Regions from separate parts of the Streptomyces sp. NPDC050988 genome, predicted to be linked through region 2. Evidence: riboswitches for the same ligand, from Rfam matches in the RefSeq annotation. Region 2 holds a riboswitch; each other region holds the start of a gene.
What was found. A riboswitch is a leader RNA that binds a small molecule or an ion and turns the genes downstream of it on or off. The one in region 2 is predicted to bind cyclic di-AMP.
Positions count from the first base shown of each region.

Region 1 (9,970 bases), on a different contig from region 2:
CCGGTGGCTCGTTCAGCGCGATGACGGCCGTCTACGACACGATGCAGTTCGTCAGCTGCGAGGTGGAGACCATCTGCCTGGGGCAGGCGGCGTCGGCCGCGGCGGTGCTGCTCGCGGCCGGCACACCGGGCAAGCGGTACGCGCTGCCGGGCGCCCGCGTGCTGATCCACCAGCCGTCGTTCTCCGAGCCCGTCCAGGGACAGGCGTCCGACCTGGCCATTCAGGCCGACGAGTTGATGCGTACCCGTGAGCAGTTGGAGGAGATGCTCGCCCGTCATTCGGGCCAGAGCCGGGAGCGGATCGGTGCGGACATCGAGCGGGACAAGATCCTGGACGCGCAGGCGGCACTGGAGTACGGACTGGTCGACCGGATCGTCGCGAGCCGGAAGTCCACCCAGAGTGCACCCGGCGCGAGGTGAGCGGCCGATGCTCCCACCCGAGTTGCCGCCGCTGCCGGCCCTGACGCGTGCCGAGGCCGAGCTGATCGACCGTTACCTCGAAGTGGTGGACCTGCTCGGCCGGATCAACCCGGCCCACTCCGGGGACACCTACCGGGGGTTGCGGGCCGCCCAGGCCCTGGTCGGCAAGGCTGCCGCGCTGCGTGACGCGCTGGCCCTGATGCACCAACGCGGCGAGCACGAGGTGCACGCGCCGACCCTGGCGCGGGCGCTGCGCGTCCTCGACGGTGAGCGCCGAGCGGGCCGGATCGCGCTACCGCCGCGCTCCGACAGCTGACGTACCGCCACCGACCCGGCGTCACGCAGGCATCTGACGGAACGTCCGGTTCAGGGTTCAAACGGACCGAAAGGTGTACCACCGAACAGCGTAGTCAGGGCTGCTTTTACAGGCCCGTGGAGGTTGCGCAACACGCGTAGCCTCCGTACGGAATAAGACGTTCCGGTGCTGGTACGAGGGTCGTCGACCCCCTCGACGCCCTCCCGTGGGAATGGCTGTCCACCCGAACGGGTGAGTGGTGAGTAAGCCCACAAATCGCCGATTCCGCTCGGCTTTTGGGACATCCGTGCGTCAAGATCCCTTCCGACGACAAGCCCCCGCCACAAGCGGCGGGGCGATCCGGGCGGACGCCGAGTCCTGCCGCCGCCCGGATGACCGGTCGACAGAAGTGGATCGGCAGGAGTGGAGGACCCAGGCACGACGGGTCGCCGGAACGGTCACGCCATGACCGGGCCGAGCAGCCCTTGGGGTGAAGCCGCGTCAGCGGCCGGGCAACTTCGCCAGCCCGAATCCGACAGGTCATCCTTCACAGGCGGCTGACGAAGGGTTGCGCATGACTGCGCTCAATCGTGTCCCGTCGCTGTTCAGCAGGGCCGGTACCGCATCGGCTCTCACCATCGCCGCTGTCGGCGGCGGCATCGTGGCCCCCGGATTCACGTCCGGCGCGGAAGCGGCCACACCCGCGACGAAGGCACTCCAGGTAGCAGCCTCGAAGAAGGGCTCCCCGTACAAGTACGGAGCCGTGGGGCCCAAGCGCTTCGACTGCTCCGGCCTCACGCTCTACTCGTTCAAGAAGGCGGGCAAGTCCCTGCCGCGTACGGCCGCCGCGCAGTACAACAAGACGAACCATGTCTCCGCTTCGAACCGCAAGCAGGGAGACCTGGTCTTCTTCCACTCGGGCCGGAACGTGTACCACGTCGGCATCTACGCCGGGAAGGGACGGATCTGGCACTCCCCGAAGACCGGGGAAGTGGTGAAGCTCCAGAAGATCTGGACGAAGAGCGTCTGGTACGGCCGGGTCAGGTGACCCGCCCAGGAGGTGGCCGCGGTGATCGCCGCGGCCACCTTCCGGGGCCCGGTGCGTGATATTCGCCGCAGAGTGGTTACTCCTTCACTTATGGGCGACCTTCATCACCACGAGGAGCGCAACGAGACACGGCTTGAGCGCGCCGACCGCAACTTCAACGAACTGCTCCAGGAACTGCGGGTCACGCAGACCGGGGTGCAGATCCTCTTCGCCTTCCTGCTCACCCTCGCGTTCACCCCGCGCTTCCCCTCCCTGGACTTGTTCCAGCGCACCACGTACGTCGTCACGCTGCTGCTCTCCGTACTGACAGCCGCCCTCTTCACCGCCCCCGCCGCGCTGCATCGCCGGCTCTTCCAGCAGGGCGCCAAGCCTCAGGTCGTGAAGGCGTCCTCGCATCTGGCCGAGATCGGGCTCGGAGTGCTCGCGCTCGCCCTCTCCGGTTCGGTCCTGCTCGTCGTGGACGTGGCGACGAGCCGGGCGGGCGGCATCGCGGCCGGTGCGACCACCCTGGTCGTCTGCGCGGGGCTGTGGGCGCTCATCCCCCACCTGATGCAGGGCTCCGCCGACGAGGACTAGCGGGCACCTTCGCGCCACCGGTGGTACGAGGACGAGCCCGACGCCGAGCAGGGCGAGCGCGGCACCGACCTCGACGGCGCGGGTACGGCGCTCAGTCCGCCGTCACGGGCTGCACCGGCGCCGTCCAGGGCAACATGATCGAGACCGTCTTGCCGCCCTCTCTGGTGGGCCGGACCGTCAGCTTGCCGCCGCACTCGGCCGTCAGCCAGCGGACGATCACCATGCCCCGGCCGTTGTCCTGCTGGACGGCCGCGGGCAAACGTTTCGGGAAGCGCGGGTGGCTGTCGGTCACGCCGATGCGCAGTTGTTCGTCGCGGTCGAGTTCGATGTCCACCGTGAAGGTGGGCGACTGCCCGAACGTGTGCTGTACGGCGTTGGTGGCGAGCTCCGAGACGATGAGCCGGACCGTGTCGGCCGCCTCCGTGTCGGATGGAAGTCCCCATTCGGCCAGCACGTTCATGACGTATGTGCGGGCGGCGTAGACCGAGGCGGGATCGCTCGGCAGAGTGACGGATGCTTCCTGGTGGTCTGCCATGGCGAGGTCGTCCCTTTCCCACGGGACCGGAGTCCGACACGAAGCGGATGACTTCGAGTACGGTCCCGGACTGGTGCTTGCGCCAGAGTGCCACTACCTCGGCGTTCGCGGTGCCGATCCACCGAGATATGCATATATCTGTCGCTCGAAGCGGTGAACTCTGCGACGGCCGACCGTATTTGGGCGGGGGGCCGGTTTGTCCTCTACGGTCGGCGTGACGCCGGACGATATAGCGCCGGCGCGACGGTCGGAAGGAGACGGCCATGCAGTACGGTCCCGCTGTGCGCCGCCGGAAGCTCGGTGCCGAACTGCGTGCCCTGCGTGCCCGTGCGGGCCTCAAGAGTGGCGAGGCGGCCCGGCTCGTCGGCTGGCACCAGTCGAAGGTGAGCCGGATCGAGACCGGCCACAGCGGGGTGAAGCCGGCGGACGTGGAGCTGCTGCTCGACGCCTACGAGGTCCGGGACGCGGAGCTGCGCGAGTTGCTCGTGGTGCTGGCGGGCTCCGACGACAACGGCCGGCACCACTGGTGGCACGCCTACCGGGGCCTTCTGCCGTCCACCTACAGCGACTTCATCAGCCTGGAGTCGCAGGCCAGCGTGATGCGCACGCTGGAGAACTCCGTCGTGCCGGGGCTTCTGCAGACGCCGGAGTACGCCCGCGAGGTGACCCGGGCGGCTGTGGACGGGGCGCCGGACGGCAAGGTCGACGCGTTGGTGGAGGTGCGCCTCGCCCGCCAGGACGTACTGCGTTCGAATCCACCGCTCCGACTGAGTGCGGTTCTCGACGAGGCGGCCCTACGACGAACGGTCGGCGGACCGGGGGTCATGGCACGGCAGTTGGAGCACCTCGGAGAGGCCGCGCAACTCCCTCACGTGCGGATTCAGGTGCTGCCGTTCGGAGTTGGAGCTCATGTCGGCGTGACAGGGCCCTTTGTTATTTTTTCGTTTCCGAGCACATCTGATCTGGATGTGGTTGTTCTAGACCACTTGACGAGTAGCCTCTATCTCGAACGGAAAGAAGACCTCCAGGCCTACAGCGAGGCCTTCGACTCCCTTCAGGTCCACGCCCTTTCGCCCGAGGAAACGTTGGATTTCATCGCCGGTGTAGCTCACGGCGCATAAGGAGGCACCATGCCCGCCCCCCTGCCTCGGTCCGTACCTTCGAGCACCCGTCTGCACGGTGTGCGGTGGCAGCGCAGCAGCCGCAGCACGGGAATGAACAACTGCGTCGAGACGGCCCGTCCGGGCTCCGGCCCATGGGCCGGACTGCTCGCGGTGCGCGACTCGAAGAACACGTCCGGTCCCGCCCTGGCCTTCGCCCCCGCAGCCTGGGAGGGCTTTATCGCCGCGCTTCGATGATCACGCGTACGGCACGGTCGAGTTGCCCGTCGGTGAGGTCCGCGCGGGCGGTGAGCCGCAGCCGTGAGATGCCGTCCGGCACCGACGGGGGACGGAAGCAGCCGACGGCGAGACCGGCCTCGCGGCAGTCCGCGGCCCAGCGCACGGCCCGCTCCGGGGAGGGTGCGCGCACGGAGACGACGGCGGCGTCCGGTCGTACGGCTTCGAGGCCCTCGGCCGTCAGCCGTTCGTGCAGGGTGGTCGCCACGCCACGCGCGCGCGTGGCCCGTTCCGGTTCCCTGCGCAGCAGACGCAGGGCCGCGAGGGCCGCGCCCGCCGCCGCGGGGGCCAGACCGGTGTCGAAGATGAAGGTACGGGCCGCGTTGACCAGATGGTCGATCACGTGGGCCGGTCCGAGGACGGCGCCGCCCTGGCTGCCGAGCGACTTCGACAGCGTGACGGTGGTGACCACGTCCGGCGCGCCCGCGAGGCCCACCGCGTGCGGAGCGCCCCGGCCGCCGTCACCGAGTACGCCGAGACCGTGCGCGTCGTCCACGAGCAGGGCGGCGCCGTACTCCCGGCAGGCGGCGGCGAGTCCGGTGAGCGGGGCCGCGTCGCCGTCGACCGAGAAGACCGTGTCGGAGACGACGACGGCGGGTCCGGCATGCGTGCCCAGCGCCTTGCGGACGGCGTCGGGGTCGGCGTGCGCGACGACCTGGGTGGTGCCGCGCGCGAGACGGCAGCCGTCGATCAGCGAGGCGTGGTTGCCCGCATCGGAGACGACGAGGGAGCCGTGCGGCGCCAGCGCGGTGACCGCGGCGAGGTTGGCCGCGTACCCCGAGGAGAAGACCAGCGCGGACTCGAACCCGCAGAATTCGGCCAGCTCGCGTTCGAGTTCCGCGTGCAGTTCCGTGGAGCCGCTGACGAGCCGGGAGCCGGTCGCTCCGGCGCCCCAGGCCCGCACGGCGCTCGCGGCCGCCTCGGTGACCTCGGGGTGCCTCGCCAGGCCCAGATAGTCGTTGCCCGCGAGATCGAGGAGCGGGGAGTCGGCGGGGCGGGGACGCAGGGTGCGGACGAGTCCGGCCCGGCGGCGCGCCCGCGCCTGCTCGTCGATCCACTCGAAAGGCGATCCCGACATATGTCCTCCGGGCCATGAGGTGAGGGTGTTCCATGGGGCGCCGACACATGACATTTCGCCCGGCCCGTCCCCACCTGCCTTTTGTAGGCAACGCACAGACCCTAGCCGGACCACCAGCCGCCCATGATGTGGCAATACCCACACGTCGAACGGCCTCCGTTGTCCGGTCCCTCCTTGGCCCGGCGCGGTCGGATAGGCCAGGATCGGACCTCATGGACCTGCTGAACACGCTGGTGGACAAGGGGCTTCGGCGAGAGCTGCCGACCCGCGAAGAGGCGCTGGCCGTACTGGCGACCTCAGACGACGAACTCCTCGATGTGGTGGCCGCGGCCGGCAAGGTGCGCCGGCAGTGGTTCGGCCGACGGGTGAAACTCAACTACCTGGTCAACCTGAAGTCGGGCCTGTGCCCGGAGGACTGCTCGTACTGCTCGCAGCGGCTCGGCTCCAAGGCCGGGATCCTGAAGTACACGTGGCTGAAACCCGACCAGGCCTCCGAGGCCGCGGCGGCCGGGCTCGCGGGCGGCGCGAAGCGGGTCTGCCTGGTGGCGAGCGGACGCGGTCCCACCGACCGTGACGTCGACCGGGTCTCGGACACCATCAAGGCCATCAAGGACCAGAACGAGGGCGTCGAGGTGTGCGCCTGCCTCGGGCTGCTCTCCGACGGCCAGGCCGAGCGGCTGCGCGAGGCGGGCGCGGACGCCTACAACCACAACCTCAACACGTCCGAGTCGACGTACGGGGACATCACGACCACCCACACGTACGCCGACCGCGTCGACACGGTCCAGAAGGCGCACGCCGCGGGCCTGTCCGCCTGCTCGGGGCTGATCGCGGGCATGGGCGAGAGCGACGAGGACCTCGTCGACGTCGTCTACTCGCTGCGCGCGCTCGACCCGGACTCGGTGCCGGTCAACTTCCTGATCCCGGTCGAGGGCACCCCGCTCGCCAAGGAGTGGAACCTCACGCCGCAGCGCTGTCTGCGGATCCTCGCGATGGTCCGCTTCGTCTGCCCGGACGTCGAGGTGCGGATCGCGGGCGGCCGCGAGGTCCATCTGCGCACGATGCAGCCCCTCGCCCTGAACCTGGCCAACTCGATCTTCCTCGGCGACTACCTGACCACCGAGGGCCAGGCCGGCAAGGCCGACCTGGAGATGATCGCGGACGCCGGGTTCGAGGTGGAGGGCACGGGCCAGGTGACGCTTCCGGAGCACCGGGTCACCGCGGACACCGGCGCGGGCTGCGGTTCCCACGCCGAGGCCGGGTGCGGCTCCCACGAGGGCGGCGGCTGCGGCCCGTGCGGCTCGACCGCCGACGAGCAGGCGCCCGCGGCGGCACGGGTCCCGGAGGCGGCCCGAGCCTCCGAGGCGCGTACGGACCTGGTCGCGGTACGCCGCCGGGGTGCCGGAACGGACCTCGCGCCCAATGCCTGACCCGCACGTGTCCGGCCTCTCCGTGCCCGAACTGCTGGAGCTCGACCGGCGGCACGTGTGGCACCCGTACGGGCCGATGCCGGGCCGGCAGGAACCGCTCGTCGTGGAGTCGGCGAGCGGGGTGCGGTTGCGGCTGTCCGGCACGGACGGCGAACCGGGTGAACCGGGCGAACTGATCGACGGCATGTCGTCCTGGTGGTCGGCGATCCACGGCTACAACCACCCCGCGCTCAACGAGGCGGCCCGCGACCAGCTCGGGCGGATGAGCCATGTGATGTTCGGCGGGCTCACGCACGAGCCCGCCGTACGACTGGCGAAACGCCTTGTCGACATGTCACCCGAAGGGCTTGAGCATGTCTTCCTGGCCGACTCCGGCTCGGTGTCCGTCGAGGTCGCGGTCAAGATGTGCCTCCAGCACTGGCGTTCCCTCGGCCGCCCGGGCAAGCGGCGCCTGCTGACCTGGCGCGGCGGCTACCACGGCGACACCTGGCAGCCCATGTCCGTGTGCGACCCCGAGGGCGGGATGCACGAGCTGTGGCAGGGCGTACTCCCGCGCCAGGTGTTCGCGGACCCGCCGCCGGTCGCGTACGAGGAGTCGTACGCGGACCAGCTGCGCGAGCTGATCGAGCGGCATGCGGACGAACTGGCCGCGGTGATCGTGGAGCCGGTGGTGCAGGGCGCGGGCGGGATGCGGTTCCACTCCCCCGCGTATCTGCGGGTGCTGCGCGAGGCGTGCGACGCGCACGACGTGCTGCTCGTGTTCGACGAGATCGCGACGGGCTTCGGCCGCACCGGCGCCATGTTCGCGGCGGAGCACGCGGCGGTGACGCCGGACGTGATGTGCGTGGGCAAGGCTCTGACCGGCGGCTATCTGACGATGGCGGCCACGCTCTGCACCGCGCGGGTCGCCGACGGGATCTCGCGGGGCGAGGTGCCGGTCCTCGCCCACGGCCCGACCTTCATGGGCAACCCGCTCGCCGCCGCCGTGGCCTGCGCCTCGATCGACCTGCTCCTCGGCCAGGACTGGCAGACCGAGGTCAAGCGCGTCGAGACCGGGCTGCGGGAGGGACTGGCTCCGGCGGCCGGGCTGCCGGGGGTCCGGGACGTACGCGTGCTCGGTGCCATCGGGGTCGTGCAGCTCGACCACGAGATCGACATGGCCGCGGCGACCCGGGCCGCGGTCCGCGAGGGCGTGTGGCTGCGACCGTTCCGGGACCTCGTCTACACGATGCCGCCGTACGTCACCGGGGACGCGGATCTGGCACGCATCACGGCCGCGGTGTGCGCGGCGGCTCGGGAGGGCTGACATGTCTTCGGTACTGGTGATCACGGGGACGGGCACGGAGGTCGGCAAGACGGTGACGACCGCGGCCGTCGCCGCGGCCGCTCTCGCGGCCGGGCGGTCCGTGGCCGTGCTCAAGCCCGCGCAGACCGGTGTCCTGCCGGGCGAGCGCGGGGACGCCGACGAGGTGGCCCGGCTCGCGGGCCCGGTGACGTCCGTCGAACTCGCCCGCTACCCCGAGCCGTTGGCTCCCGCCACGGCGGCCCGGCGCTCCGGTCTCGCGCCGGTGCGCCCGGCCGAAGTGGCGGAGGCGGCAGGCAAGTTGGCCGCCGAGCACGACCTCGTACTGGTCGAGGGAGCGGGCGGCCTCCTCGTACGGTTCGACGACGAGGGCAGCACACTCGCGGACGCGGCACGACTGCTGGACGCCCCCGTCTTGGTGGTCGCCTCGGCCGGACTCGGCACGCTCAACACGACGGAACTCACCGCCCGAGAACTGCGGACCCGCCGCCTCGACCTGCTGGGCGTCGTACTGGGCATCTGGCCGAACGAGCCGGATCTCGCCTCCCGTTGCAATCTGGCAGACCTTCCGGCGGTCGCCGAGGCACCCCTGTTGGGCGCGCTCCCCGAGGGCTGCAGTGGGCTCCCGGTGGCCGACTTCCGGGCCAAAGCAAGCAGTTGGCTCGCGGCCAGGCTTGGGGGAACGTGGAACGCGGAGACCTTCAGCGCCCCGTAAGGGGCGCGGGGAACTGCGCGACCAGCCACAACCGGCCCGCAGACAAAAAACGACACCCAGCGGAGCTCACTCCTCCGACGAAGCCAACAACCTCACCAACTCGATCCGCGACCGAATACCCAGCCGGTTGAACACCCCGCGCAGATGGTGATCGATCGTGCGCGGGCTGAGCACCAGACGGGACGCGATCTCCCGATTGGTCGCCCCGTCGGCGGCCATCCGGGCAACCGTCAGCTGCTGGGCGGTGAGCAGAGCGGCCAAGTCACGGGCCCCGCCCGGCGGTTGGGCGGGTTCACCCAGGGCACGGAGTTCTCCCCGGGCCTGCGCGGCACACTGCGGCGCGCCGAAGTGCAAGAACGCTTCGAGCGCGCTGTGCAGCCGGTCACGCGCCTCCGTACGGTTCCGCAGCCGACGCAACGCACCGCCGAACAGCAGCTCCGTACGGGCGCGTTCGAAGTCGCGGGTACCGCCGGCGTGCAGGTCGAGGGCGGTCCGGTAGTGCTCGACGGCCTCGGGCCCGGTGGCCAGCAGGGCGCGGCAACGGGCGCTGAGGGCAAGGTCGTCGGGGCTGCGGACGGCGCTCGCCCAGCGGTCGTAGTCGGCGTGGGCGGCCCGCGCGACGCGGGTGTCGCCGGTGCGGACGGCGGCTTCCACATAGTGCGGGGTGGCGAGATGGCGTACGGCCCGGTGCCCGTGCCCCGGGCCGAATCCGGCGAGAGCGCGCAGCCGGGACGCGGACGCCGCGTAACGGCCGGTGCTGAGGTCGAGGAAGGCGAGCGCCCACAGGGCCAGGGCGGCGGCGAGGCCGAGACCGCGCGCCAGGGCGTAGGTACGGGCCGCCTCGGCGCGGGCCCGGCAGACGTCCTCGTCGCCGGTGACGGCGGCGAACATGGCGAGGGCGGCCTGGAGATGGCAGGCCCCGTTGTCCTGCCCGGTGGCATACGCCTGGCGCAGGGCGTCCAGGGTGGCGGCGCCCGCGGCCCGTGGGCGGCCCGTCCAGAACTCGGCGTAGGCCCGGAACTCCATGGCCTGCGGGACGGTCATGGACTCGCCCCTGGCACGGGCGGAGGCGGCGGCGCGTACGGCCGCGGAGGCGGCGAGGGTGTGGTCGCCGAGCATCAGAGCGGCGATCGCGGAGTGGATCAGCGAGGTGGGGTCGCCACCGGGTCCGCAG
Region 1 is NZ_JBITFQ010000003.1:490,497-500,466, forward strand. It holds gene ACIBEI_RS10440 (ATP-dependent Clp protease proteolytic subunit) at 1-419, shown strand, start outside; gene ACIBEI_RS10445 (hypothetical protein) at 427-735, shown strand; cyclic di-AMP (ydaO/yuaA leader) riboswitch at 1,074-1,285, shown strand; gene ACIBEI_RS10450 (C40 family peptidase) at 1,289-1,762, shown strand; gene ACIBEI_RS10455 (DUF6328 family protein) at 1,853-2,338, shown strand; gene ACIBEI_RS10460 (ATP-binding protein) at 2,430-2,873, opposite strand; gene ACIBEI_RS10465 (helix-turn-helix domain-containing protein) at 3,137-3,994, shown strand; gene ACIBEI_RS10470 (DUF397 domain-containing protein) at 4,004-4,231, shown strand; gene ACIBEI_RS10475 (8-amino-7-oxononanoate synthase) at 4,212-5,348, opposite strand; gene bioB (biotin synthase BioB) at 5,561-6,778, shown strand; gene ACIBEI_RS10485 (adenosylmethionine--8-amino-7-oxononanoate transaminase) at 6,771-8,084, shown strand; gene bioD (dethiobiotin synthase) at 8,086-8,796, shown strand; gene ACIBEI_RS10495 (LuxR C-terminal-related transcriptional regulator) at 8,863-9,970, opposite strand, start outside.
Region 1: it holds a riboswitch for cyclic di-AMP, as region 2 does, so the genes downstream of both, ACIBEI_RS10450 (C40 family peptidase) here and ACIBEI_RS33750 (transglycosylase family protein) in region 2, are expected to answer to the same signal.

Region 2 (9,970 bases):
GCCGCCGCCCAGCACGGCGAGCACTCACCCGTCGTCCGCACCCTGCGCAAGCAGTACGCGGCCACGCTGATGGACGACGGCCAGTACCGCCGCGCCCTGCCCGAACTGCGCCTCCTCGCCGACGAGCGCGCCGCCGAGGCGGGCCAGGCCGACCCGCAGTCCCTGCGCTTCCGCTACGAGGCCGCCCAGTGCCTGGAACAGCTCGGCGAACCGGCCGCCGCGCTCGCCGAGTACCGCGCGCTGCTCCCGTACTACGAGAACCAGTACGTCGCCCAGGACGCCGAGCTCTCCTTCGAGGTCCGCCGCCGCATCGGCCACCTGCTGCTCGCCCTCGGCGACCGCGCCGCCGCCCACGACACACTGGCCCGCCTCCAGTACGACGTCGAACGGCTGCGGGGCCCCGGCCATCCGCTGGTCGCGGAGATCAGCCGGACCCTGCAATGGCTGGGGCAGGTCCGGGGCTGACCACCTGCCCGCGGCCACCGGCCGGGGCCGCTGTGCGGCGTGTGGATGGAGAAGGCCCGGGGACGGTGCCCGAAGTCCTGGCGAATCGTTGGGTCGAATGGGTGGCCGAGAGCCGGTCCCCTGCCTACCATCGATCACCGCAAGACTTTGTGCACCGCCGCACAAGCTCCTACAGGAGGTCTCCTTGCACCGCCGCCGTCGCACCGCGTTCCTCCTCTCCGCCGCGCTCGTCACCGCGGCCCCCCTCCTCACCGCCTGCGGCAACGAAGCGCATCCCGGCGCCGCGGCCGTCGTCGGCGGCGACCGCATCACCGTCTCCCAGCTGGAGAACCGGGTGAACGAGGTACGGTCCGCGCAGCGGGCGGCCACCACGGGCGAGGCGCAGTATGAACAGGCCATCGCCAAGTCCGGCGGCCTCACCCGCGACACCCTGCACGTCATGGTCCTCGACCGCGTCCTGCACCGGGCCGCACAGGACGCGGGCGTGACCGTCACCCGCAAGGAGGTCCAGAGCTTCCGCGGCGAACTGGAGAAGCAGGCGGGCGACTCGAAGGCGCTGGAAGTGGCCTGGCTCCAGCAGTACGGCGTCGCGCCCGAGCGGCTCGACGACAACCTCCGCGTCCAGATCGAGGCCCAGAAGCTCGCCACCGCACTCGGCACGGACACCAGCCAGCCCGCCTTCTGGAAGGCACTGTCCGAGGCGTCCAAGAAGCTGGACGTCGACCTGAACCCGCGCTACGGCGACTGGGACGTGGAGAAGAGCAGCCGCGTCGACGCCAAGCTGCCCTGGCTGCGCGAGGTCACCTCGTCGGGAAGCAAGGAAACGGCGTAGCCGGTCCGGCCCTGATCCTTCTTCGCTCACGGCACGTGACCTTGATGTCAGTGGCGTGGGTTACGTTCGGTGTGTGAACGCATCCAGCCCGGGGCGCATCGTCCTGCTCACCACCAGCCACCGAGTCGCGCCCGGACTCCTGTCCTGGCCCGCCTGGCAGACGCTGCACGGCGCCGACCGCGTCCTGTGCGCGGACGGCACGCACCCCCAGCTGCCGTATCTGCGCGAGGCGGGCATCCAGGTCGACGAGTCCGCGCCGACCGCCGAGGACCTGGTCGACGCCTGCGCCGGCGGGCACACGGTCGTCGTCGTGGCCACCGGCGAGGGCGAGCCGCGCCTGACGGACGGCCTGGCCCGGCTCGCCGGCTCCGGGCGCGTTCAGATGCCCGACCTCGAACTGCTCCCCGCGTCGTACGACCTCCCGGGCGCCCGCCTCCTCGACCTCGTCCAGGTCATGGACCGCATCCGAGTCGAGTGCCCCTGGTCCTCCCAGCAGACCCACAAGGGCCTGGCGAAATACGGCATCGAGGAGGCGTACGAACTCGTCGAGGCCATCGAGGAGGGCGACCGCGACGAGCTGCGCGAGGAGCTCGGTGACGTTCTGCTCCAGGTCGTCTTCCACGCTCGGATCGCCGAGGAAGGCGGTCCGGAGGACGATGACGAGCCCTTCTCCATCGACGACGTGGCGGGCGGCATCGTCACCAAGCTCATCCACCGCCACCCGCACGTCTTCGGAGACGAGACCGCCTCGACCCCCGAGGAGGTCAAGGAGCACTGGCTGCGCACCAAGGCCGTCGAGAAGCGGCGGACATCCGTGACCGAGGGCGTCCCGCTCGGCCAGCCGGGCCTCGCACTCGCCGCCAAACTGGCCTCCCGCGCGCGTACGGCAGGCTTGGAGGTGCCGCTGCCTCAGGGCGAGGGCGTCGGCTACGAACTACTGGCGCTGGCGGTCCGCGCCGAGACGGACGGCGTGGACCCGGAGGCGGCGCTCAGGGTGGCGGCGCGGGCGTACCGGGACGCGATACGGGTGAGTGAGGGCTAGGCGGGAGTCGGTCAGGTTCCCGTGCTGAGGCCCTCAGTCGGGAGCGCGCGCCGACGGGTTGTGCCAGTGCGGGCGGGGCCGGTGGAGAAGCCATTGGCCCGGGCCGAGCGGGCGGGCCTGTCCCTGGTCGGCGGGCGGCAGATCGTCGCAGAAGACGCGCTCGGGGTCGGCGCCGAGAGCGGGGAGGACATCGGCGGTCTCGTCGACCAGCCTGGGCGGACCGGCCAGATAGATGTCGTGGCGGGCCCAGTTGGCCCGGTTGCCCAGAGCCGTCAGCAGCCGGCCGGTGGCCTGGGCCTTCGGCCGGCCGGGCGCGGGCGTTATGACGGTGACGTCGAGGTGCGGCAGCCGCGTGCATAACTCCCCGAGCGCGGCCCGGTCGTAGAGGTACGTGGTGTCCCGGGCGACAACGAAGAGCCGGGCCTCGTCGTACGAGCCCGGCTCCCACACCAGCTGCTCCAGCAGCGCCTTCACCGGAGCCCACCCGGTACCCGCGGCGATGAAGGTGACGGGCCGCTCCACCGGCGTCCGCAGGGTTAACCGGCCACCTGGCGCGCCGAGCCGCAGGACATCGCCCTCCCGGGTGCGCCGCACGAGCTCGGTGGACAGGACACCGTCCTCGACGAGGCTGACATGTAAGTCGACGGTGTCGTCGGGACGGGGCGCGTTGGCCAAGGAGTAGGGGCGCCAGACGCCCGGGATCCGGGGGCTGTTGACGCTCACGTACTGGCCGGGCAGATGGAGGAGGGGGCGGTGGGGGCGCAGCTTCAGCACGGTGAGGTCGTCCCCGTGCCTGGTGCGGCCGAGCACCTCGGCGTCCCACCAGGGCGGCTCGCCCCTGCTCTCCGCCTCCCACGCGCCGTCCATCATCGCGTCCGCGATCACGGCGTACGCCTCGTCCCAGGCCTTCTCCACCTCCGTGTTCCATGCCGCCCCCGAGACGGTGGCGAACGCGGCGATCAGGCTCGTGCCCACCGCCGCGTAGTGCTCCGGCCGCGCCAGATACTTCCGGTGGTCCCGCCCCAGTTCCCACAGGTACTCGTGCATCCCCGGTTCTCCCAGCCGCCCCACGACAAGCGTCAACGCGGCGAACAGACGGTCCCGTTGGCGTTCCATGTCCTCCGGGAAATCCAGCGGGAACAGGGAGCGGACATCGGGGTGGTGCCAGAAGAGGTGCGAGTAGAAGTACTTGGCCGCGAATTCGGCTCGTCTTTCGACGACCGAGAAACTGGTCCGGAGGAGATCGGGGTCCACGGGCGCGAATGTATGGAGTTTCCGGCTCACGGGGTCAAGGAGCAGGTGATTCAAGGATGTTCCGGGACGAACAGCGCAAGCCGCGGAACTGAGCCCGGCTCGGAGAGCGGCCGCGGCGGGCCACGACGATCTCGGGGCGGCTTTCACCACCCTCCCGATACGGTCGAGGAGTGACGGAAACACCTGCTCAGCTCTCCGCGGGGGAACCTGCCCCGGAACTCTTCACCTGGGAGTTCGCGACCGACCCCTACCCGGCGTACGCCTGGCTCAGGGAGCACGCCCCCGTGCATCGGACGAAACTCCCCAGCGGGGTCGAGGCCTGGCTGGTGACCCGGTACGCGGATGCCAAGCAGGCCCTTGCCGACGGCCGGCTCAGCAAGAACCCCGCCCATCACGACGAGCCCGCGCACGCGAAGGGGAAGACCGGCATCCCCGGCGAGCGCAAGGCCGAGCTGATGACGCACCTCCTCAACATCGACCCGCCGGACCACACCAGGCTCCGGCGGCTCGTCAGCAAGGCGTTCACACCTCGACGGGTGGCCGAATTCGCGCCCCGGGTGCAGGAGTTGACCGACCGGCTCATCGACGGGTTCGTGGAGAAGGGAGAGGCCGACCTCATCCACGAGTTCGCGTTTCCGCTCCCCATCTACGCCATCTGCGATCTGCTGGGCGTCCCGCGCGAGGACCAGGACGACTTCCGCGACTGGGCCGGGATGATGATCCGGCACGGCGGAGGGCCGCGCGGGGGCGTGGCGCGGTCCGTGAAGAAGATGCGCGGCTATCTCGCCGAGCTCATCCACCGCAAGCGCGAGGAACTGACGGAGCTGCCCGCGCCGGGCGAGGACCTCCTCTCCGGTCTCATCCGGGCCTCCGACCACGGCGAGCACCTCACCGAGAACGAGGCCGCCGCGATGGCCTTCATCCTCCTGTTCGCCGGTTTCGAGACGACGGTGAACCTGATCGGCAACGGCACGTACGCGCTGCTCACCCACCCCGAGCAGCGGCAACAGCTCCAGGACTCCCTCGCATCCGGCCGCATGGACCTGCTCGCGAGCGGTGTCGAGGAACTGCTCCGCTACGACGGGCCGGTGGAGCTGGCCACCTGGCGGTTCGCCACCGAGCCGCTGAGCATCGGCGGGCAGGACATCGCCGCCGGCGACCCCGTACTCGTCGTGCTCGCCGCCGCCGACCGTGACCCCGCCCGGTTCGACGAGCCCGACACCCTGGACCTCTCCCGCCGTGACAACCAGCACCTCGGTTACGGCCATGGCATCCACTACTGCCTCGGCGCACCCCTCGCCCGGCTGGAGGGCCAGACCGCGCTGGCCACGCTCCTCACCCGCCTCCCTGATCTGCAACTCGCGGGCGATTCCGCCGATTTGCGATGGCGTGGGGGGCTCATCATGCGCGGATTGCGCACGCTTCCGGTGGAGTTCGCCCCTTCCGGGAAGGTGCGTACGGACTAGCGGGTGACTAGCAGACGGAGTCGACGGAACATGAGACTCCGTCAAGTTTGTGATCTTCACGTTATCTGCGCTGCATCGACTTGTGACAAGAGTTCGACTGCCTATACGTTCACCCATCAATGCGGCCGGTCCCACCTGCCGCAGCAGTCACAGGCGCAGTCGTCGGCTGCGCGCTGTGCGCAGTCCTTGCTGTCACGCGAAAGGCAACCGCATGCTCTCCGGGAACGGTCGTCACCGTCGCCCCCGTCAGGCTCCGGCTCTCCTCGTCGCGGCGGGCGTGACCGGGTCGGCCATCGCGATCCCGCTGCTCGGTGCGACCGGCGCGAGTGCCGCAAGCGGTACCACCTGGGACGCGGTCGCGGAGTGCGAGAGCGGTGGCTCGTGGAGCGCGAACTCCGGCAACGGGTACTACGGCGGCCTCCAGATGACCCAGGAGACCTGGGAGGACAACGGCGGCCTCGACTACGCGCCGAGCGCCGACCAGGCCAGCCGTTCGCAGCAGATATCCGTCGCCGAGAAGATCCTCGCGAAGCAGGGCGCGAGTGCCTGGGCGACCTGCGGTCTCGTCGCGGGTCTGACGCAGAACTCCGGCTCGGCCGACGTCGACACGGGGGTCGCGGACGACTCCCCGACTCCGTTGTCCGGCCTGGGTATGGGGGACGACAGCAACGGGACGAAGTCCGACACGTCTGGTTCTTCCAGTTCGTCCGACTCGTCCAGCGGTAGCGGTGACAGCGCCGACTCACAGGATTCCGGCAGCCCGTCCACAGGTGCCACCGCAAAGAGTGACGACCCGGACAAGTCGTCCCAGAGTGGGGATGCTTCGGCCGAGGGTTCCGGAACGGAAGACACTGGCTCCGGCCGTCACAGGGGTGGCAGTGCCGACGAGGGCGCCACCGACTCCCGCGCGGACGACTCCGCCGGCCGGCACGCCTCGCGCAGCGACAGCGAGTCGCGCGTCGCCGCCGAGGGCTCGTACGCCGTGCGTTCCGGCGACAGCCTCTGGGAGATCGCCGACTCCCTTGGCGTCGAGGGTGGATGGCAGGCGCTCTACGCCGAGAACAAGGAAGCCATCGGCGACGACCCGGACTTCATCATCCCCGGTCAGAGCCTCGATGTGGACGGCCTGCGGACGGCGGACAAGTAGCGGTACGCGCGATGTGCCATGTGGTCATCAAGGCGTCGAATCGGGCGAAAAACAGCGGTAGTTCGCGCTGAATGTCCGATTTGGTGAAAGTGAGACATGGATCTCAAGAGCCTGATCGTCTTTGAAATTCGGCGGATCGCGTGTCTACGGTCGTGACCGCTCGCCACTGGTGAGCCCCGACGGTCGCAACGCCGAATCCTGCCAGCGGCCGTACGGGAACAGTCGTCGCGTCAAGCGCCGTAGGCAGGAGCGGGGGACCCAAGGTAAGTGCCGGACCCGGTCGTTGAGGCCGGGTACGGCTTGGGGTTAAGCCGCGTGACAGCAGTGTCGCGCGGCCGGGCAACTCACTCGGCCCGAACCCGACAGCTCACCTCGCAGGCGTCGGTGAGGGGATCACTTCATGCTGCTTTCCGGCAAGGGCAAGCACCGCCGCCCGTCCAAGGCCACCCGCATCGCCACGCTCGCCGGTGTCACCACCGCGGCCGTCGCCGTCCCGCTGATGGGCGCCACGGGAGCCTCCGCCGCCACCGCCTCCGAGTGGGACGCCGTCGCCCAGTGCGAGTCCGGCGGCGACTGGTCGATCAACACCGGCAACGGCTACTACGGCGGCCTGCAGTTCTCGGCCTCCACCTGGGCCGCGTACGGCGGCACGGCGTACGCCTCCACCGCCAACCAGGCCTCCAAGGCCGAGCAGATAGCCGTCGCCGAGAAGGTCCTCGCGGGCCAGGGCAAGGGTGCCTGGCCGAGCTGTGGCGTGGGCCTGTCCGGCGCCTCGACCGGTGGCGCCCCGGCTCCCTCGAACTCGGGCGACTCCGGCCAGAGCACCTCGCAGTCTCAGCAGCAGAGCACCAAGTCCTCCGAGGAGCGCGCCTCGCGTTCCCAGGAGCGCTCGACCGCGAAGAAGACCGTCGAGACCCCGACCGGCAAGAAGGTCGAGAAGGGTGACGGCGAGTACAAGGTCGTCAAGGGTGACACCCTCAGCGAGATCGCCGAGAAGAAGAACGTCAAGGGCGGCTGGGCGAAGCTGTACAAGCTGAACGACGACATCGTCGACGACGCCGACTTCATCTTCCCGGGCCAGCAGCTGCACCTCAGCTGACACCGCTGACCTTCGGTCAGCCGCGCCCCGGCCGAGGCCTTGGCCGCTCAGCCTCGGCCGGATCTCCGGACTCCGAACCTCCGGGTTCATATTCGGATTGCGGCTGAACCACAGCGCCCTCACATCCGTGTCCCCCATAGTGGAGGCCTCGTGAGGGCCACCCCCGTCCCCCACGGGCTCCCCGCTCCGGTGCGTGTTCCCCCGTACGCACCGGGGCGGGGCTTTTTCTTTCCCGCGCTTCCCTCTCGCCGTCCTCCCGCTTTGTTCCGTTCGGAAACAATTTACTCTCGGTTCTGTCCAGGAGGCGGTCGAGGGCTGGCCGAACCCCGGCAGCCGGTTAGGCTCATGCCGCGGGGCCACCACAGGTCCGCACCCAACCGGGCCCTCGGCCCGGACAGCTTGCGTCACATCCCAGAAGGAGATGCTCGTGCCGTCCATCGACGTCGTCGTAGCCCGGGAAATCCTGGACTCCCGAGGCAACCCCACGGTCGAGGTCGAGGTCGGCCTCGACGACGGCAGCACGGGTCGTGCCGCCGTTCCGTCCGGCGCCTCCACCGGTGCCTTCGAGGCTGTTGAGCTCCGTGACGGAGACCCCAACCGCTACCTCGGCAAGGGTGTCGAGAAGGCCGTCCTCGCCGTCATCGAGCAGCTCGGCCCGGAGCTCGTCGGCTACGACGCCACCGAGCAGCGCCTCATCGACCAGGCCATGATCGACCTGGACGCCACCGACAACAAGGGCTCGCTCGGCGCCAACGCCATCCTCGGCGTCTCCCTCGCCGTCGCCCACGCCGCGTCCGAGGCGTCCGACCTCCCCCTCTTCCGCTACCTGGGCGGACCGAACGCGCACCTGCTGCCGGTCCCGATGATGAACATCCTGAACGGTGGGTCGCACGCCGACTCCAACGTCGACATCCAGGAGTTCATGATCGCCCCGATCGGCGCGGAGTCCTTCTCCGAGGCCGTGCGCTGGGGCGCCGAGGTCTACCACACCCTCAAGAAGGTCCTGAAGAGCCGCGGTCTGTCCACCGGCCTCGGCGACGAGGGCGGCTTCGCCCCGAACCTCGGCTCCAACCGCGAGGCCCTGGACCTGATCCTCGACGCGATCAAGGAGGCCGGTTACATCCCCGGCCAGCAGGTCGCCCTCGCGCTCGACGTCGCCGCCTCCGAGTTCTACAAGGACGGCAAGTACCTCTTCGAGGGCAAGGAGCGCTCCGCCGCCGAGATGACGGAGTACTACGAGGAGCTCGTCGCGGCCTACCCGCTCGTCTCCATCGAGGACCCGCTGTACGAGGACGACTGGGCCGGCTGGAACGTCATCACCGAGAAGCTGGGCGACAAGGTCCAGATCGTCGGCGACGACCTCTTCGTCACCAACCCGGAGCGCCTCGCCCGCGGCATCGAGGAGGGCTCCGCCAACGCCCTGCTCGTCAAGGTCAACCAGATCGGCTCGCTGACCGAGACCCTGGACGCCGTCGAGATGGCCCAGCGCAACGGCTTCAAGTGCATGATGTCCCACCGCTCCGGCGAGACCGAGGACGTCACGATCGCCGACCTCGCCGTCGCGGTGAACTGCGGCCAGATCAAGACCGGCGCCCCGGCCCGCTCGGACCGCGTCGCCAAGTACAACCAGCTGCTGCGCATCGAGGAGATCCTCGACGACGCGGCGGTGTACGCGGGCCGTTCGGCCTTCCCGCGCTTCAAGGGCTGAGCCCTCGGGCTTCGTCTTCGGGCTTCGTCTTCGTAGGAAGCGTCGTACGTACGTCCCCGTACTCGGTCCCGTACCGTGTGCGGGGACGTACGCACGTGATGGGCTCGACGGGCTCGACGGGCTCGATGTACGCGATGTACTCGACTGGTTCGTACCGGGGAGGCGGGACAGATGGCCGTGAAGGACCGCGACCGGTTCTCCACCTCGACCAGGTTGCGGCTGCTCGGTGAGCAGACCGCCGCCCGTGTCTACCGCTCGCAGACCAAGCGGCAGGCTCGCCGCTCGCGGCTGACCGGCCGGGCGGCACTCCTCGCGCTCGTCCTGTGCACGCTCGTGGTGGCTCTCGCCTATCCCATAAGGCAGTACGTCTCCCAGCGCGCCGAGGTCGCCGACCTCCAGCGCGAGCGGGAGCAGGCCCGGCAGCGGGTCGAGCAGCTGCGCGACCTCAAGGCGCGGTGGCAGGACGACGCGTACGCCGAGCAGCGCATCCGGGAGCGGCTGCACTACGTGATGCCGGGCGAGACCGGCTACATCGTGATCGACCCCGACGCGGCGAAGAAGACGCGTACGGATCAGACGGCGGCCGACCGGGCCTGGTACGCCAACGTCTGGGACGGCGTCGACAAGGCAGACGCCGCCGACAGGTGACCCGACAGGTGATCCAGCCGGTGATTCGCCGGTGATCCACTCAGAGAACTGACTAGAGAGACTTACCCACAGGCATGGAAACGCCCCCGCCGCCCACCCCGCGCACCGAGCCCACCGACGCGGACGTCGAGGCCTTCAAGCAGCAGCTCGGGAGGCCGCCGCGCGGGCTGCGCGCTATCGCGCACCGCTGTCCGTGCGGGCAGCCGGACGTCGTCGAGACGGCTCCCCGTCTTCCGGACGGGACTCCCTTCCCGACGACCTACTACCTCACGTGTCCGCGGGCGGCCTCCGCCATCGGGACGCTGGAGG
Region 2 is NZ_JBITFQ010000021.1:102,561-112,530, reverse strand. It holds gene ACIBEI_RS33780 (protein kinase) at 1-465, shown strand, start outside; gene ACIBEI_RS33775 (SurA N-terminal domain-containing protein) at 650-1,297, shown strand; gene ACIBEI_RS33770 (nucleoside triphosphate pyrophosphohydrolase) at 1,353-2,339, shown strand; gene ACIBEI_RS33765 (globin domain-containing protein) at 2,373-3,593, opposite strand; gene ACIBEI_RS33760 (cytochrome P450) at 3,764-5,059, shown strand; gene ACIBEI_RS33755 (transglycosylase family protein) at 5,271-6,206, shown strand; cyclic di-AMP (ydaO/yuaA leader) riboswitch at 6,432-6,602, shown strand; gene ACIBEI_RS33750 (transglycosylase family protein) at 6,607-7,305, shown strand; gene eno (phosphopyruvate hydratase) at 7,733-9,013, shown strand; gene ACIBEI_RS33740 (septum formation initiator family protein) at 9,185-9,661, shown strand; gene ACIBEI_RS33735 (DUF501 domain-containing protein) at 9,736-9,970, shown strand, end outside.

Region 3 (9,970 bases), on a different contig from region 2:
AGGGAAGCGCGGGTCGCGCAACTCGGCGCCATGCCAGACGTGTGCCCCGCGAGCGCCGCTAACAATCGTTCACTTAGAGGGCTTTCCACCGGCTCGTATCCTGGATGGGCATTCGTTTCCCGTCATGAGCGCCGGTCCGTGAGCCGGTGCACGCATTGGTGAGAGAGGTCGCGCGTTGAGTCAGGCGAGCCCCCAGCAGATCCCGGTCATCGTCCTCGCCGGCTTCCTGGGCTCCGGCAAGACCACCCTGCTCAACCATCTTCTGCACCGCAGCGGAGGCAGCCGTATCGGTGCCATCGTCAATGACTTCGGTGCCATCGAGATCGACGCGATGGCCGTGGCCGGGGCGCTCGGCGACTCCACCGTCTCGCTGGGCAACGGGTGTCTGTGCTGCGCCGTGGACGCCAGTGAGCTCGACGTCTTCCTGGACCGGCTCACTCAACCCTCCGCCCGGATCGACGTCATCGTCATCGAGGCGAGCGGGCTGGCCGAGCCCCAGGAACTGGTCAAGATGCTCCTGGCCAGCGAGAACCCGCGCATTGTCTACGGCGGACTCGTGGAGGTCGTCGACGCCGCGGAGTTCGACACCACCCGCCAGAAGCATCCCGAGATCGACCGGCACCTCGCCATCGCCGATCTGGTCGTCGTCAACAAGGCGGACCGCGCGCCGGATCCCGACCGTGTGATCGCCCTCGTCCGGTCCCTCACCGACCGCGCCGCCGCCGTCGTGCCCGCCTCGTACGGGCGGATCGACCCCGAGTTCCTCTTCGACCGCAGGCCCACGGAGGAGCGCATCGGGCAGCTCTCCTTCGACGATCTGCACCGGAACGAGGAGGGCGAGTCCGACGGCCTTCCCAAGCCCCACGGCGTTCCCGAGCCCCATGGCCTCCACGACCATCACGGTCTCGACGGCCATCACGGTTCCCGCGGCCATCACGGACATCTGCATTCCGCCTACGAGTCCCTCTCCTTCACCTCCGAAGTGCCCCTCAGCCCCCGGCGGTTGATGGACTTCCTCGACAGCAGGCCCGAAGGTCTATATCGGATCAAGGGGTACGTCGACTTCGGCCCCGCCGACCCCCGGAACCGGTACTCCGTGCACGCCGTCGGCCGTTTCCTGCGCTTCTACCCGGAGCCCTGGGCCCCGGGCGAGCGCCTCAGCCAGCTCGTCCTCATCGGCTCGGGCATCGACGCCCTCGCCCTCGGCAAGGAGCTGGAGGCGTGCAAAGAGGACGCCCCACACGCCGACGAGCACAGCATGTGGGGCGTCCTCCGCTACGTACAGGAGTGGGACGAGGAGCAGGGGGCGGAGCCGGAGGCGGCGCAGGACCCGGACGGCCGGGCCCAGGGCGGCGCCGGCCTGCCGGGTGCCTACGACGTCTAGGCCGCCTCTAGACCGGGCCCGCCACCACCGAGACCGTCTTCGCCAGTGAGACGCCCGAGCCGTCCCGTCGCGGGTCCATCTCGGGCAGCTCCGCGGGCGTGCCGTCCTTCTGTGCGGCCCGGGCCGGTGCGGGACCTGCCCAGGCGAGGCTCAGGCAGTCCTCGCCCTTCAGGAACCGCTGGCAGCGCACGCCACCTGTGGCGCGGCCCTTGCGCGGGTACTGGTCGAAGGGCGTCAGCTTGGCCGTCGTCTGGACCGAGTCGTCCAGCGTGCCGCGCGAGCCCGCCACCGTGAACACCACCGCGTCAACGGCCGGGTCCACCGCCGTGAACGAGATCACCTTGGTGTTGTCCGTGAGCTTGATGCCCGTCATACCGCCCGCGGGCCGGCCCTGGGGGCGGACCTGGGAGGCCTGGTACCGCAGCAACTGGGCGTCGTCGGTGATGAAGACCAGGTCCTCCTCGCCGGTGCGCAGTTCGGCCGCGCCGACGATCCGGTCGCCGTCCTTGAGCGTGATGACCTCCAGCTCCTCCTTGTTGGAGGGATAGTCGGGCACCACGCGCTTGACGACACCCTGCTGCGTGCCGAGGGCGAGCCCCGGCGACGACTCGTCGAGCGTCGTCAGACAGACGATGTCCTCGTCGCCCTCCAGGGTCAGGAACTCCGAGACCGGCGCGCCTCCCGAGAGGTTGGGCGCCGCCGTGGTGTCGGGCAGCTGCGGGAGATCGATGACGTTGATCCGCAGCAGCCGGCCGGCGGACGTGACCGCGCCGATCTCGCCCTGTGCCGTCGCAGGGACGGCGGAGAGGATCAGGTCGTGCTTGGCGCGCTTGCCGTCGCTCTCCCCGAAGGGGTCACCGTTGGCCGTACGCGCGAGGAGCTTGGTCGACGACAGGAGCACGCGGCACGGGTCGTCGGCCACCTGGAGAGGCACGGTCGCGGCGGCGGAACCGGCGGACTCCAGCAGGACCGTACGCCGCTCGGTGCCGAACTTCTTGGCCACCGCGGCCAGTTCGGACGACACCAGCTTGCGCAGCTCGGAGTCCGACTCCAGGATGCCGGTCAGCTCGTCGATCTCGCCGTTGAGCCGGTCGCGCTCGGTCTCCAGCTCGATGCGGTCGAACTTGGTGAGCCGGCGCAGCGGCGTGTCCAGGATGTACTGCGTCTGGACGTCGCTCAGCGAGAAGTGCTCGATCAGGCGTTGCTTGGCCTGCGCGGAGTTCTCACTGGAGCGGATGAGGCGGATGACCTCGTCGATGTCGATCAGGGCCACCAGCAGGCCCTCGACCAGGTGCAGCCGGTCGCGCTTCTTGCTGCGGCGGAACTCGCTGCGGCGGCGCACGACCTCGAAGCGGTGGTCGAGGTACACCTCCAGGAGTTCCTTGAGGCCCAGCGTGAGCGGCTGGCCGTCCACCAGCGCCACGTTGTTGATGCCGAAGGACTCCTCCATCGGCGTCAGCTTGTAGAGCTGCTCCAGGACGGCCTCCGGCACGAAGCCGTTCTTGACCTCGATGACCAGGCGCAGGCCGTGCGCACGGTCGGTGAGGTCCTTGACGTCCGCGATGCCCTGCAGCTTCTTCGAGCCGACCAGGTCCTTGATCTTGGCGATCACCTTCTCCGGGCCGACGGTGAACGGCAGCTCGGTGACGACGATGCCCTTGCGGCGCGCCGTCACATTCTCCACGGACACCGTCGCGCGGATCTTGAAGGTGCCGCGGCCCGTCTCGTACGCGTCCCTGATGCCGGTGAGGCCCACGATGCGGCCGCCCGTGGGCAGGTCGGGGCCCGGGACGTGCTTCATGAGCGTCTCGAGATCGGCGCCGGGGTGGCGGATCAGGTGACGGGCGGCGGCGATGACCTCGCCGAGGTTGTGCGGCGCCATGTTCGTCGCCATGCCGACCGCGATGCCCGACGAGCCGTTGACCAGGAGGTTCGGGTAGGCGGCCGGGAGGACCGACGGTTCCTGCTCCTGGCCGTCGTAGTTCGGGGAGAAGTCGACCGTGTTCTCGTCGATCGACTCCGTCATCAGGGAGGTCGCGTCGGCCATCCGCGCCTCGGTGTACCGCATGGCGGCCGGCGGGTCGTCGTTGCCCAGCGAACCGAAGTTGCCGTGGCCGTCGACCAGGGGCAGGCGCATGGAGAAGGGCTGGGCCAGGCGGACCAGGGCGTCGTAGATCGACGCGTCGCCGTGGGGGTGGAGCTTACCCATGACCTCGCCGACGACGCGGGCGCACTTCACATAGCCGCGGTCGGGACGCAGGCCCATCTCGTTCATCTGGTAGACGATGCGGCGATGCACGGGCTTGAGGCCGTCGCGGGCGTCCGGCAGGGCTCGGGAGTAGATGACCGAGTACGCGTACTCGAGGAAGGAGCCCTGCATCTCGTCGACGACGTCGATGTCGAGGATGCGCTCCTCGAAGTCGTCCGGAGGCGGGGTCTTCGTGCTGCGGCGGGCCATCGCTGCTGCGACTCCTTCACAGTCTCTGCCGGGGCATGAACGGGTTCTGACGGGCTCCATTGTGGACCGGCCCACTGACAACGTGGACCACGACCCGTCCGTACGGGCCTCCTGGGCCGTGTCTCCGGCTGCCCCAACAGGCGTGGCGGGCCGCCTCCTCGGCCTTTTCCACAGGCCTCGGAAGCGGTGAACCCGCGTGCCCGCACAGGGCTTCGGAGGCCGTGCGGCCGCACGAGCGTACGGGCTCCCGGCGCCGCCCGCGTGCTCGCTCTCGGCGTACGCGCCGCGGGAACTTCGCCAGCTGTCCGCGCGCTTGCATACAGTGGCACGACTAGCAGGAATTCAGCAGTTTTCCGCGATCGAAGGGACGTACATGCCCATGGGTCACACGGCCACAGCTGAGGCCGGTTCCGGCGGCCTGACAGCGACCGAGCACCGCCTGGCCAACGGCCTGCGTGTGGTGCTCTCCGAGGACCACCTGACCCCGGTCGCGGCGGTGTGCCTCTGGTACGACGTCGGTTCGCGCCACGAGGTCAAGGGCCGCACCGGACTTGCCCACCTCTTCGAGCACCTGATGTTCCAGGGCTCGGGTCAGGTGAAGGGCAACGGCCACTTCGAACTGGTGCAGGGCGCGGGCGGTTCGCTCAACGGCACGACCAGTTTCGAGCGCACCAACTACTTCGAGACCATGCCCACCCACCAGCTGGAGCTCGCCCTCTGGCTGGAGGCCGACCGCATGGGCTCGCTGCTCGCCGCGCTCGACGACGAGTCCATGGAGAACCAGCGGGACGTCGTCAAGAACGAGCGCCGGCAGCGTTACGACAACGTCCCCTATGGCACCGCTTTCGAGAAGCTGACCGCCCTCGCCTACCCGGAGGGCCACCCTTACCACCACACCCCGATCGGGTCGATGGCCGACCTGGACGCGGCCACCCTGGAGGACGCTCGCGCGTTCTTCCGCACCTACTACGCGCCCAACAACGCCGTTCTGTCGATCGTCGGGGACATCGACCCGGAGCAGACACTCGCCTGGGTCGAGAAGTACTTCGGCTCGATCGCGGGCCACGACGGCAAGCCCGCCCCGCGCGACGGTTCCCTGCCCGAGACCATCGGTGAGCAGCTGCGCGAGGTCGTCGAGGAGGAGGTCCCGGCCCGCGCGCTGATGGCCGCCTACCGGCTGCCGGAGGACGGCACGCGCGCGTGCGACGCGGCGGACCTGGCCCTGACCGTGCTCGGCGGCGGCGAGTCCTCCCGGCTCTACAACCGGCTCGTACGCCGTGACCGCACCGCCGTCGCGGCCGGGTTCGGCCTGCTGCGCCTCGCGGGAGCGCCCTCCCTGGGGTGGCTCGACGTGAAGACGTCCGGTGACGTCGAGGTGCCGGTGATCGAGACCGCGGTCGACGAGGAGCTCGCCCGGTTCGCCGAGGAGGGTCCCACCGCCGAGGAAATGGAGCGCGCCCAGGCCCAGTTGGAGCGTGAGTGGCTGGACCGTCTCGGCACGGTCGCCGGCCGCGCCGACGAACTGTGCCGGTTCGCCGTGCTGTTCGGCGACCCGCAGCTCGCCCTCACCGCCGTCCAGCGGGTCCTCGAGATCACGGCCGAGGAGGTCCAGGAGGTCGCCAAGGCCCGCCTGCGCCCCGACAACCGCGCGGTGCTGGTCTACGAGCCGACCGTCGCCGAAGAGGCCGAAGAGACCGACGCCGCTGACGACACCGACGAGGAGGCGGCCAAGTGACCGAGCTCGCCACGATGGAATTCCACCCGCAGCCCCAGGCCGGCGAGGCCAGGCCCTGGGCCTTCCCGGCCCCCGAGCGCGGCGCGCTCGACAACGGCCTGACGCTGCTGCGCTGCCACCGCCCCGGCCAGCAGGTCGTCGCCGTCGAGATCCTCCTGGCGGCCCCGCTGGAGGCCGAGCCGAAGGGCCTGGACGGCATCGCCACGATCATGGCGCGTGCCTTCACCGAGGGAACCGACAAGCACTCCGCCGAGGAGTTCGCCGCCGAGCTGGAGCGCTGCGGCGCCACCCTCGACGCGCACGCCGACCACCCCGGCGTACGGATCAGCCTCGAAGTCCCCGTCTCCCGGCTCCCCAAGGCGCTCGGTCTGCTCGCCGACGCCCTCAGGGCACCCGCCTTCGAGGACAGCGAGATCGAGCGGCTGGTGCGCAACCGGCTCGACGAGATCCCGCACGAGACCGCCAACCCGGCCCGCCGCGCAGCCAAGGAGCTCTCCCGGCAGCTCTTCCCGGCGACCTCGCGCATGTCGCGGCCGCGCCAGGGCACCGAGGAGACGGTCACCGCGATCGACTCGGCGGGCGTCCGCGCCTTCTACGAGAAGCACGTACGCCCCGCCACCGCGACCGCCGTCGTGGTTGGCGACCTCACCGGCGTCGATCTCGACGCGCTGCTCGGGGACACGCTCGGCGCCTGGACCGGATCGCAGGCCGAGGCCCGCCCCATTCCGCCGGTGACCGCCGACGACACGGGCCGCGTGATCATCGTGGACCGGCCGGGAGCCGTCCAGACACAGCTGCTCATCGGCCGCGTCGGCGCCGACCGGCACGACCGCGTGTGGCCCGCCCAGGTGCTCGGCACGTACTGCCTCGGAGGCACCCTCACCTCGCGCCTGGACCGCGTCCTGCGTGAGGAAAAGGGATACACCTACGGTGTGCGGGCGTTCGGCCAGGTGCTGCGCTCCGCGCCGGACGGGACGGGCGCGGCGATGCTCGCCATCAGCGGATCCGTGGACACCCCGAACACGGGCCCGGCGCTCGACGACCTCTGGAAGGTGCTGCGCACCCTCGCGGCCGAGGGCCTCACCGACGCCGAGCGCGACATCGCCGTGCAGAACCTCGTGGGCGTGGCGCCGCTGAAGTACGAGACGGCGGCCGCCGTCGCGGGCACCCTCGCCGATCAGGTCGAGCAGTACCTGCCGGACGACTTCCAGGCGACGCTGTACCAGCAGCTCGCCGCGACCGGCACCGTGGAGGCCACCGCGGCCGCCGTGAGCGCCTTCCCGGTGGACCGCCTGGTGACCGTCCTCGTCGGTGACGCCGCGCAGATCGAGGAGCCGGTCCGGGCCCTCGGAATCGGTGAAGTCAGCGTCGTGGCAGCGGAGTAGAACGCGCAGTAGAAGGCGCAGCGGAACAGGGCCGTTCCGCGGAGAACCCAGGTGACCGAAGGGGCGCCTGGGTTCTCCTTTTGCCCGGACTTCAGCACCAGAACCGCTGGTTGTCCGTATTGGTAGGGAGGTTGCCCGTCTGCCCTGTGGCATGCGCTACAAAACCCTTGATCCGTTTGTTGATTGAAAGACGCCCCGCTTAGCGTCGGTCCGGCTGTTCGTCAGGCAGTGCGCCGCGCCCGCGGCACCGGACAGTCATCGCCGAGTCCCCGTACGGCGCGAGCCAGGGGAGCCGGGGACCCATACGTAGTCCCTGGGGTGAATCGGACGCCCTTCCCGAAGGATGTCCGTAGGAGACCTTCCTGCTCCGAACCCGTCAGCTAACCCGGTAGGCGAGAAGGAAGGAAAGGACCAGCCACTTCATGGCGTTCACTCGCGCCGCCGGGAAGCACCGTCGTCCCAGCCGTATGAAGCGCACGACCAACCGGACCGTCGGCGTCGCCGCACTCGCCACCACCGGTGTGGTCGGCACCCTGGCTGCTCCCGCACTCGCCGCCGAGAGCCCGGCCGAGCAGACCCTGACCCAGGCGATCACCATCGGCGACTCGGTCGCCGACCAGATCGACGCGCAGGCCGCCGCCCAGCAGCAGGCCGCCGACGAGACCGCCGCCCGCGAGAAGGCCGAGGCCGCCGCCAAGGAGCGGGCCAAGGAAGCCGCGGAGAAGGCCAAGAAGGAGCGCGAGGTCAAGGCCCGCGCCGCCCGTGCGGCCGAGCGTGAGCGCCTGCTGAAGTCGTACACCGCTCCCATCTCCGGCTCGTACGTCTCCACCGGCTACAAGGCCGGCGGCGCCGTCTGGTCCTCCGGCAGCCACACCGGCATCGACTTCCACGCCGCGAGCGGCACCGCCGTGCACGCGGTGGGCGCCGGTACCGTCGTCGAGGCCGGCTGGGGCGGCTCGTACGGCAACGAGGTCGTCCTCAAGATGAACGACGGCACCTACACGCAGTACGGGCACATGTCGTCCCTCGGTGTCTCCGTCGGCCAGACGGTCACCCCCGGTCAGCAGATAGGCCTCTCCGGGGCGACCGGCAACGTCACTGGGGCGCACCTGCACTTCGAGGCGCGGACGAGCGCGGAGTACGGCTCGGACATCGACCCGATCGCGTATCTCCGCCAGCACGGCGTGAACGTCTGACGGCGGGCGACCGCCCTCCCGCGCGGCAGCCTTCCCACGCAACGGCCCGCCCGCGCGGACACCGCTCCCGAAGGCCCCGGCTCACCGAGCCGGGGCCTTCGCGCGGTTCTGATCACTTCCTGACGGCTTCTCGGCCACTTCCCGGCCGACTTCGCACCGGACGACTGCCTGTTCAGAAGCGAGGTGTGTCCAAAAAATATCCATGGATTCCGGTCCGCCATCGGAATTTCCCGCTCTCTGCAATAGAGTCACCGAACAAGCGTCAATCGACCGCGTTTCGCGGGGGTTAAGGCGGAGGTCCGGTCATGCGTATTCCCGCGCACTCGGTATGCACGGCGATCCGTGACGACATCGTCGCGGGTGTCTACGAGCGCGGCAGCCGGCTCACCGAAGAACTGCTCGCGCGCCGGTACGGCGTCTCGCGGGTCCCCGTACGGGAGGCCCTGCGCACCCTGGAGGCGGAAGGCTTCGTCGTCACGCGCAGGCACGCGGGCGCGTGTGTCGCGGAACCGACCGAGCAGGAGGCCGCCGACCTCCTGGAGATGCGCATGCTGCTGGAGCCGCTGGGTGCAGCGCGCGCCGCCCAGCGTCGCACGGAGGCGCACCTCAAGGTGCTGCGCGGCCTGGTCAGGCTGGGCCAGGAGCGGGCCAGGAGGGGCAACAGCGAGGATCTGCGCTCCCTGGGCGGCTGGTTCCACGAGACGCTCGCACAGGCCTCCGGAAGCCCCGCGCTGACCTCCACGCTCGCCCAGTTGCGGCACAAGATCGCCTGGATGTATTCGGTCGAGGCGCCCGCGCACCCGGCCGAGTCCTGGGCCGAGCACGGTGCCATCGTGGACGCCGTCGCACGCGGCGACAACGACCGGGCCAGGGCGATCACGGCGCTGCACACCGAGCGGGCGATGGCCGCGCACCGGCTGCGCTTTCCCGGCGGCGGTGACCGCGCGGAGCGTGTGAGGACTTCGCAACATCCCGTAAACACGGCGGGCCTGCGGCATTAACAGTGGCGCCGTATACAAAGAGAGTTATTCGCCGGGGTCTATTTCTGCTGCCCCTTTTTTCCACGTGCCGGGAATTTCCACGCACGTGATTTCCGCATGCGCGGAACCAGGATGAGTGGAACCCGATACGCGGGCATCCGAAAAAGCCCGGACGGTGCCCGGGAGCGCGGCGAAAAGCAGCGAGACGGCGTGACGCACGGGAAAAACAGTGCGTGAGGCCACAGCACGGCGCGCGTCCTGCAGACGGAAACGGCGGAGCCGCGTCACCCGGTATGGGTCGACGCGGCTCCGCCGTACGTGGTCCGCGAGGTCAGACGGTCTCGGGGAGTTCGTCGAGGCCCTCGGCGACCAGCTTCGCCAGGCGGTCGAGCGCGGCGTCCGCGCCCTCGGCGTCGGAGGCCAGGACGATCTCCTCGCCGCCCTGGGCGCCCAGGCCGAGAACCGCGAGCATCGAGGCGGCGTTGACGGGGTTGCCGTCGGCCTTGGCGATCGTCACGGGGACGCCGGAGGCCGTGGCGGCCCGGACGAAGATGGAGGCGGGACGGGCGTGAAGGCCCTCGGCCCAGCCGACGTTGACGTGGCGCTCAGCCATGTGATGCTGCCCTTCAGGTGTCTCACGGTTGTCTAGACCATTGTTCCATATCGTGAAGCGTGCCCCGGGCGGCTGCGGATACCGGGCCCGAGGCGGCTTCGGTCACCCAAGACTGCCTCGCGCCCCTGTCGGACGCGAGCCCGCCGTCGCCGGGATGTGAACCCCTGGGGCGTGACCCCCGGGACCCCGAACCCCGGGACACGTACCGGCACGCGCCCG
Region 3 is NZ_JBITFQ010000026.1:119,546-129,515, forward strand. It holds gene ACIBEI_RS37355 (CobW family GTP-binding protein) at 176-1,384, shown strand; gene ACIBEI_RS37360 (DNA topoisomerase (ATP-hydrolyzing) subunit A) at 1,392-3,842, opposite strand; gene ACIBEI_RS37365 (M16 family metallopeptidase) at 4,216-5,577, shown strand; gene ACIBEI_RS37370 (M16 family metallopeptidase) at 5,574-6,962, shown strand; cyclic di-AMP (ydaO/yuaA leader) riboswitch at 7,212-7,372, shown strand; gene ACIBEI_RS37375 (M23 family metallopeptidase) at 7,385-8,158, shown strand; gene ACIBEI_RS37380 (GntR family transcriptional regulator) at 8,464-9,159, shown strand; gene ACIBEI_RS37385 (HPr family phosphocarrier protein) at 9,470-9,751, opposite strand.
Region 3: it holds a riboswitch for cyclic di-AMP, as region 2 does, so the genes downstream of both, ACIBEI_RS37375 (M23 family metallopeptidase) here and ACIBEI_RS33750 (transglycosylase family protein) in region 2, are expected to answer to the same signal.